Regions from separate parts of the Rhizobium sp. BK456 genome, predicted to be linked through region 1. Evidence: riboswitches for the same ligand, from Rfam matches in the RefSeq annotation. Region 1 holds a riboswitch; the other holds the start of a gene.
The links. A riboswitch is a leader RNA that binds a small molecule or an ion and turns the genes downstream of it on or off. The one in region 1 is predicted to bind S-adenosylmethionine.
Positions count from the first base shown of each region.

Region 1 (4,415 bases):
TCGCCGCAGAGGACGGGTCAAGCGTCACCGCGGTCAGCCGCTGCAGCGCCCGCACCGGCCTGTGGCCGTTGGCGGTCAGCGCATCATAGAGCGATCCCTCGCCGCCGGCATCGTCGCCTAAAAATTTGATCGGCACCACGGCACGTTCGATCGCCAGCGGCAGGCCGTCGGCGAGACGCAATCGGTCGAGCCTGAGCACCGGCTCGTCACCGCCAAGCCCGAGCAGGAAGGATTCGTCCGGCGACGGCGTATTGACCGTCCGTGACAATATCTTTGCGGCCGGTTGACGCCCGCGCGAGCGCATGTCGGCGGAGAAGGAGGACAGCCGCCAGAGCGACTGCTCCATGCGCTCGACCTTGCTCGATACGAAAGTACCGCTTCCGTGGCGCGATTCCAATGCGCCGGATGCCATCAGATCGCGATAGGCGGTGCGCACGGTGACGCGGCCGAGCTTCAAGGCCTCGGCAAGATCGCGCTCCCCCGGCAGCGCCGTGCCGGGTTTCAGCAATCCTTCCTGAATAAGGCCGGTCAGCGTCTGCGCCAGCCGCTTGTAGAGCGGCCCGGTCAGCGCCGCGTCACGCAGGCCGCGACTCTTTAGCTCCGCTATCAGACTGGTCCTATCCATGGGCAAGCAATAGAACCTATTTAGAACCAATCGGCAAGATATAATTACCGGCAAGCGAGAAAAAACCTCCCCGGCGCGGGCCGGAGAGGTTTTCATAGCGATAAAATTTGACAGCCGTACGTCCCGGCGCCGCGTCTCAAAAAGACGCTCAGTTCTTGGTGAAGATGTAATCCGTCTCCTGGCGCAGCACTTCGCCGGGGCGCAGCACCGCATTCGGGAAACCCTGGTGATTGATGGCATCCGGCCAGACCTGCGTCTCCAGGCAGAAGCCAGCGAAGGGGCCGTATTTGCGTCCGCCGAGGCCGGGAGCACCGGTATTGAGCTTGAAACCGGCATAGAACTGCACGCCCGGCTCGGTGCTGCGCACTTCAAGCGACACGCCGGAATAGAGACTGCGGGCGAGCGCGACGCTGCGCTTGGCGGTGCGTTCGCCGGACAGGCAGAAATTATGGTCGTACAGCACCTGCTCGCTGCCGGCGAAACGCTTCATCGGCGCCATCTCGCGGAAATCGAATTCCGTGCCGGCGACGGAACGGATCTCGCCGGTCGGCACCTGTTTCTCGTCGGTCGGCAGGTAGTGGTCGGCAGCGATCATGATGTCGTGGCCAAGCGCGTCCTCGCGACCGTCGAGATTGAAATAGGCATGCTGGCAGACATTGGCGAGCGTCGGCTGGTCGCTTGTGGATTCGTAGGTCACCGACAGTTCGCCGTTGCCGTGCACCCAGAAGGTTGCCTGGATGGTGCAATTGCCGGGATAGCCGGCGCGGCCATCGGGATCGACGATCTTCAGCACCACGCGGTCGACATCATGCTCGACGACCGTCCAGTTGCGTTTGGCAATATTGTCGCTGCCGCCATGCAGATGCGTCACGCCGTTTTCGTTCAGCTCGAGCTGGTGATCCTTGCCGTCGAGCATGAAGGCACCGCCGCCGACACGGTTGGCGCAGCGGCCGGGCGTCGCGCCGAAATAGGCTGAATGGAGCGGGTAGCTGTCGAATTCCTCAAAGCCGAGCTGCAGCGGCGCGTCATGCCCTTCCAGGCGCAGATCCTGGATGACCGCGCCCCAGCTGATGATCTTGGCGGTCAGCCCGCCGCCGCTGATGACGACGCGATAGACGGTCTCGCCCGCCTTCGTCTGCCCGAAAACTTCCCGCTCCAACTTATCCGACATGATCGACCGTCCATTTGATATCTAGCATTCCGACCGGAACCTGCCCGCATTTGTTCCAAACCGCAACCGGCCACGATGAGAAAGGGGTACGGCTCACAGATCCGTGCCGATCTCCTCCACATCGAACGGCGTCGTCTGGTAGATCTCGTTGATCCAGTTGCCGAACAAAAGATGCGCATGGCTGCGCCAGCGGTTCTGCGGCGCAAGCGCCGGATCATTATGCGGGAAATAGTTGTGCGGCATCTTGATCGGCACGCCAGCATTGACGTCGCGGAAATATTCGTCGGACAGCGAGGTGGAATCATATTCGACGTGGTTGAACATATAGAGCCGCCGGCCTCGCCTCTCGTGCACGAGGCAGACGCCCATCTCGCTGGATTCCATCAGGATCTCCAGCTTGTCCGATTTCTCGATATCGTCGCGGCGCACTTCGGTCCAGCGCGACACCGGCACCTCGAAATTGTCGGAAAAGCCGTTGAGATAGATCGACGCAGGCTTCAGGTTGCGGTGACGGTAGACGCCGAAGGCCTTCTCCTTCAGCTCGTATTTCGGAACGCCGTGGAAATGATAGATCGCCGCCATCGCGCCCCAGCAGACGTTCATCGTCGAATGCACATTCGTTTCCGTCCAGTCGAGAATCTCCTGCATCTCCGGCCAATAGGTAACGTCCTCATAGGGCAAAAGCTCGATCGGCGCCCCGGTGATGATGAAGCCGTCGAATTTGCGGTGCTTCACCTCCTCCCAGGTCTGGTAGAAGGCAAGCAGGTGATCTTCGGAGGTGTTCTTCGCCTTGTGGCCGCCGATGCGGATCAGCGACAGCTCGACCTGCAGCGGCGAGGCGCCGACAAGGCGGGCCATCTGCAATTCGGTCTTGATCTTGTTCGGCATCAAGTTGAGCAGCCCGATCTGCAGCGGACGAATATCCTGACGGATCGCCAGCGTCTCGGTCATCACCCGTACACCCTCTTGAACGAGGGTTTCAAAGGCGGGCAGCGTGTCGGGGATCTTGATGGGCATTGCGGTCACTCGATCAAAAAACAAAAAACCGGCGGCGAAAAAAATCGCTACCGGTCCGCACGCGGCCCTTTAGCGAATTTTTTAACGTGGCTGCAAGCCGGCCGGCCAAATCACCACGGAACGCTTAAATAGACCCAGTCGAGCCACGAATCAACTGTCGAATGCATGCGGGAGCGACTCATGCAAGCATCATCACAGTTTAATGACTGATAGAATCTGTTGATAGACCGGTAACGCCACCATGTTAATAATGGTAAGCATGGGCGATGTTGGAAAAGCGTGATGGCAGATAAGACCGAGGGGAGGCCGGGCATCCGAAGGCAGGATAGGGTAGGCTATGATCTCAGCCTGACTGACCGCCTCGGGGTGATGTTCTCAGCATTCTGGAATTCGCAAGTGCGTGGCAAGGTGCTGTTTCTGGCGACCGTGCTGATCCTCGTCATCCTGGCGACGTCCTACGGCCAGGTCATCCTCAACAAGTGGAATGCACCCTTCTACGATTCGCTGGAGCGCCGCGACCTCGGTGAATTCTTCCACCAGCTCGAAATCTTCGCGATGATCGCCGGCACGCTGCTCCTGCTCAACGTGCTGCAGGCATGGCTGAATCAGATGACCGCGCTCTATATGCGCGAGGGCCTGTCGCGCGACCTCGTCGACCAGTGGTTGAAGCGCAAGCGGGCGTTGCGGCTCGCCTCCAGCGGCCTGATCGGCGTCAATCCGGACCAGCGGCTGCACGAGGATTCCCGCAACCTCGCCGAGAGCACGACAGGGCTCGTTCTCGGCCTGCTGCAGTCGACCATTCTTCTCGTAAGCTTCATCGGCGTACTCTGGGAGCTTTCCAGCGGCTTCATCTTCCACATCAGCGGCCACAGCTTCTCCATTCCCGGCTATATGGTCTGGGCGGCGATTTTCTACGCCGCTTCCGCCTCGGTGCTGAGCCAGGTCGTCGGCCGCAAGCTGGTAAAGCTCAATGCCGACCGCTTCTCGAAGGAGGCCGAGCTTCGCTTCACGCTGATGCATGCCAACGAGAACATGCCGGCGATCACGGTTGCCCGCGGCGAGGAGAACGAACGCCGGCGCATCAACACCGACATCAGCTCGGTGCTAAGGGTGGTCAAGCGGCTCGCCATGGCCAATACCAACCTCACCTGGGTTTCGGCCGGCTACGGCTGGCTGGTCATCGTCATTCCGATCATCGTCGCCGCACCGGCCTATTTCTCCGGCGGCCTCACCCTCGGTCAGCTGATGATGTCGGTCGGCGCCTTCAACCAAGTCAACACGGCGCTGCGCTGGTATGTCGCGAATTTCGGTCCGATCGCCGAATGGCGCGCCACACTGATGCGCGTCACCGATTTCCGCCAGGCGCTGCTCGACATGGAAGAGGAATTCGCCCTGAAAGACGGCATCGCCTATGAAAACACCGCGCCCGACACGCTGACATTGAAGGACGTGGTGATCGTCGCCAAGATCGGTGAAGACATCGACGAATGCGGCGGCTTCCGCCTGCGCGAAACCGATGTCGTGATCAAGGTAGGCGAAAAGATCATGATCAACGGCGATCACAGCGTCAACCGCAAGCTGCTGTTCCAGGCGATGGCCGGC
Region 1 is NZ_JACIAO010000008.1:124,634-129,048, reverse strand. It holds gene FHX03_RS22240 (GntR family transcriptional regulator) at 1-625, opposite strand, end outside; gene FHX03_RS22235 (aldose epimerase family protein) at 774-1,796, opposite strand; gene metA (homoserine O-succinyltransferase) at 1,890-2,813, opposite strand; SAM riboswitch at 2,863-2,940, opposite strand; gene FHX03_RS22225 (ABC transporter ATP-binding protein/permease) at 3,096-4,415, shown strand, end outside.

Region 2 (4,415 bases), on a different contig from region 1:
CGACCAGTATGGCCAGCAGGTGGAGGAAACCTACATCATCCAGCCCGACCGGAGCCTGATCATCGCGCACCGCCGGTACAAGCCGATCCGGTTTTTTGGGGATTAGAGAAGTTCGCTGGAAAGGCAGTTGGAGCGGGTGAAGGGAATCGAACCCTCGTATTCAGCTTGGGAAGCTGCTGCTCTACCATTGAGCTACACCCGCGATCCGCTGAGATTTCCAACAGATGGGGGCCGCTGTCAAGCCGCGCGGGACCGATCTCTCAGATGCGGAAGTGTTTCGAGAGTTTGAGGCCCTGGGCCTGGTAGTTGGAGCCGAGTCCGGAGCCGTAGAGGCTGGTCGGTTTTTCCTGCATGTGCTCGTAGACCAGGCGGCCGACGATTTGGCCGTCTTCGAGGATGAAGGGCACTTCGTGGCTGCGCACTTCGAGCACGGCGCGGCTGCCGCGACCGCCGGCCGGTGCGTGGCCGAAGCCCGGATCGAAGAAGCCGGCGTAATGGACGCGGAATTCGCCGACCAGCGGATCGAAGGGGGTCATTTCGGCGGCATAATCCGGCGGCACGTGCACAGCCTCCCGCGAGACGAGGATATAGAACTCGTCGGGATCGAGGATCAGTTCGTTGCGGCCGCGGCTATAGAGCGGCTCCCAGAAATCGAAGATGTCGTGCTGATCTTTCTTGTCGACGTCGACAACGGCGGTGTGGTGCTTGCCGCGATAGCCGATCAGGCCGTCTTCATCTCCGGCAAGGTCGATTGACAGCGCGATGCCGCCGCCGGAGACGTTCGGCTGTTTGCTGGCGACCAGCGTTTCGCTTTCATGCAGCTTCAACAATTCCGGCTCGCCGAGCAGGGCCTGCCCGACGCGGAAGCGGATCTGCGACAGGCGCGAGCCGCGGCGCACGACGATCGGGAAGGTGCGTGGGCTGATTTCGAGATAAAGCGGGCCGGCATAGCCAGCCGGGATCTTATCGAATTCCTGGGCGTAATCGGTGATGACGCGGGTGAAGATATCGAGCCTGCCGGTCGAGCTCTTCGGATTGGCCGAGGCCGACATGTCGGCCGGCAGCGCCAAGCTCTCCATCAGCGGCACGATATAGACGCAGCCGGTTTCGAGCACCGCACCTTCGGAAAGGTCGATGACATGCAGGCTAAGGCGGTCGAGCTTGTCCGAGACCAGGTGCGAGGGGCCGGGCATGAAGCTGGCGCGCACGCGAAAAGCCTTGGCGCCTAAGCGCAGGTCGAGGCTTGCCGGCTGGATCTGGTCACGGTCCAGCTCCCGTTCGGAGATCAGACGCCCCGTTTCGAACAGCGCCGAGATCGCGCGGTCCGCCAGAATTCCCGTTTCACGAGCCATCATGCCTCATCCATCATTTGCCGCCGACAAAACCAAATACGGGGAATTGACGCAAGCAGCTAACAGCAGTATTGCAGAATTATCCCGTGGTGATTTGGCCGGTCGGCTTGCAGCCACGTTAAACAAGTGGCTAAAAAGACCGGGTTGAAACCGGTCTGCTTTTGCGGCCGGTTTTTTTGTTATGTGAAGGTGATGGCATGAGCAAGACCTGGCGCCCGGCAACCCAACTCGTCCACGGCGGAACCTTGCGTTCGCAATATGGCGAAACATCCGAGGCAATCTATCTCACGCAGGGCTTCGTCTATGAGACGTCGGAGGCGGCCGAAGCCCGCTTCAAGGGCGAGACGGACGGCTACATCTACGCCCGCTACGGCAGCCCGACCAACGACATGTTCGAAAAGCGCATGTGCATGCTCGAAGGCGCCGAAGACGCCCGCGCCACCGCTTCCGGCATGGCGGCCGTCAGCGCGGCCATCCTCTGCCAGGTCAAGGCTGGTGATCATATCGTTGCCGCGCGCGCCCTCTTCGGCTCCTGCCGCTGGGTGGTGGAAACTCTGGCGCCGAAATACGGCATCGAGTGCACGCTGGTCGACGGCCGTGATCTGGAAAACTGGGAACAGGCGATCCGGCCGAACACCAAGGTGTTCTTCCTGGAAAGCCCGACCAACCCGACACTCGAAGTGGTCGATATATCAGGTGTCGCCAGGCTCGCCAACCAGATCGGCGCCAAGGTCGTCGTCGACAATGTCTTTGCGACGCCGCTCTTCCAGAAGCCGCTGGAACTCGGCGCCCATATCGTCGTCTATTCCGCCACCAAGCATATCGACGGCCAGGGCCGCTGCCTCGGCGGCGTCGTGCTTGCCGACAAGGACTGGATCGACGAGAACCTGCACGACTATTTCCGCCACACCGGCCCGGCCATGTCGCCGTTCAACGCCTGGACGCTGCTGAAGGGCATCGAGACGCTGCCGCTGCGTGTGAAGCAGCAGACGCAGAATGCCGCGAAGATCGCCGATTTCCTGGCTGAGCAGAGCAAGGTCGCCAAAGTGATCTATCCCGGCCGCAAGGACCATCCGCAGGCCGACATCATCGCCAAGCAGATGACCGGCGGCTCGACCCTCGTCGCCTTCGAGCTGAAGGGTGGCAAGGAGGCGGCCTTCGCGCTGCAGAACGCGCTCGAGATCATCAAGATTTCCAACAATCTCGGCGACAGCAAGAGCCTGATCACCCATCCTGCGACGACGACGCACAAGAACCTCACGGAGGAGGCGCGCGCCGAACTCGGCATTTCCCCGGGCACGGTCCGCCTTTCGGCCGGCATCGAGGATACCGACGATCTGATCGAGGATTTCGCCAAGGCGCTTGCCAAGGTCTCGGCCTGATCCCACCCATGGCGGCCGGACCCCTCGGGGGTTCGGCACGCCACGATGTGATAGGCCGGACCTCACTGCGGTCCGGCCGGGGAACAAGTTCGGCGGTGCCGGCGTTCGGAAGTGAAATTAACACTGTCAATTAGGCTTAACGATCGAAACAGCTTGGATCAGGACCGTTTTAGTCACGATCAACGTTCCGTTTCTTGACGGACAGCGCCTCTTATAAGATACGGGTAACATATCTTGACTAAGGTGCAAGGCATGTATCGCGCCCTCACAAAAGATATCGAAGTCGTCGTCGAGCCATTCTATCTGGAGGAGCAATCCGATCCAGAAGACGATCGCTATGTCTGGGGTTACCGGATTGTCATCAGCAACAATTCCGCCATCGCGGTTCGCCTGGTCAACCGCTACTGGAATATCACCGACCAGAACGGACAGGTGGACGAGGTGACCGGCCCCGGCGTCGTCGGCGAACAGCCGCGTCTCAGCCCCGGCGACACCTACGAATACTCCTCCGGCTGCCCGCTCGACACGCCGTCCGGCCTGATGTTCGGCCATTACCAGATGGAAACGGATGAAGGCGAGATGTTCGATGTCGACATTCCCGCTTTCTCGCTGGATTCACCGGGGCTGTTGCGCGTGCTCAACTGACGGGTTGCTTGTCAGTTCGAACGCGAACGCCGTGCTTGCCGCATGGGTCCTCGGGTCAAGCCCGAGGACGACGGAGGGTGGGGCAACGACCGGCAAGAGGCGAGCGGCCGGCAGCAAATTCATCAAAAGTGTGCAGCGGTTTTGTTGGATGTGGGTTCGCTTTACGTGCTTCTTACGCAAAATCGTTTGCGCATTTTGCTGGAATTCCGAGACGTCCCGCCTCTTGCCGCTCGTTTCTCCCAACGCTCCGTCGTCCTCGGGCTTGACCCGAGGACCCATGCGGCAAGCACTGCGCTCGGACGCGGCCGGCTGCAGCCTTCCAGTCAGTACCAACATGGGCGCCGTACCCCCCGCCGTGGATCCTCGGGCTTGCCCAGTCAGCAATCAACTAAAGGTCAAAAAGATCCGAGGCTTGGGTGCCTGGCTTTGATTCGAACGGATCTTTTGATTGTGGCGGCCCCGGCTGTTTCATGACCGCATCGTTTACCGCCTTTTGGCAAGCGAGCAACTCATCCGCTGCCCTCTCGGAATCTTTCAAACCGAGGGCAACAATCTCTTTTCCGTTAAAGCGGGCGCGGAAACTCAGTTTACCAGCGAACTCCTCAATCAAGTCGGTATCGTCGGTATCGATCCACAATGATTTGAGGCCATCGAGATCAAGACCTCTCGCATCAGCCGTCCATCGAGACTGGTCTAACGAGAGTTCGATGGGATAATGCTTACCTTTCTCCAAGGATTTCCAGTTCGGATTTCCAAGCAGAATGTACAGAGGTTTGTCCTTTTTTCGGAAATTGAAACCGAGACGAAAAATGGTGTCATCATCAAAGGAAGTCAGAACAAAACAGCCATTGTCTAAAGTCGGGTCGACAGCCACGGTCCAGCCCCCGACCTCTTTCCATTGGATTGCCTTATCATCAGCCAAGCCAATTCGTGGCATCGCAGCCATGAGTGCGACTACGACATAAAAAATACGCATGAAGTCCCCATCCCCGAACCAATTGGATAATTGGTGCACAGTGACTACCGAAAGTCGAGT
Region 2 is NZ_JACIAO010000001.1:882,226-886,640, forward strand. It holds gene FHX03_RS04645 (hypothetical protein) at 1-106, shown strand, start outside; tRNA gene FHX03_RS04650 (tRNA-Gly) at 129-202, opposite strand; gene FHX03_RS04655 (2'-deoxycytidine 5'-triphosphate deaminase) at 261-1,355, opposite strand; SAM riboswitch at 1,429-1,507, shown strand; gene FHX03_RS04660 (O-succinylhomoserine sulfhydrylase) at 1,550-2,734, shown strand; gene apaG (Co2+/Mg2+ efflux protein ApaG) at 2,987-3,379, shown strand; gene FHX03_RS04670 (hypothetical protein) at 3,768-4,355, opposite strand.
Region 2: linked by a shared signal. The riboswitch ahead of FHX03_RS04660 (O-succinylhomoserine sulfhydrylase) and the one ahead of metA (homoserine O-succinyltransferase) in region 1 are both predicted to bind S-adenosylmethionine.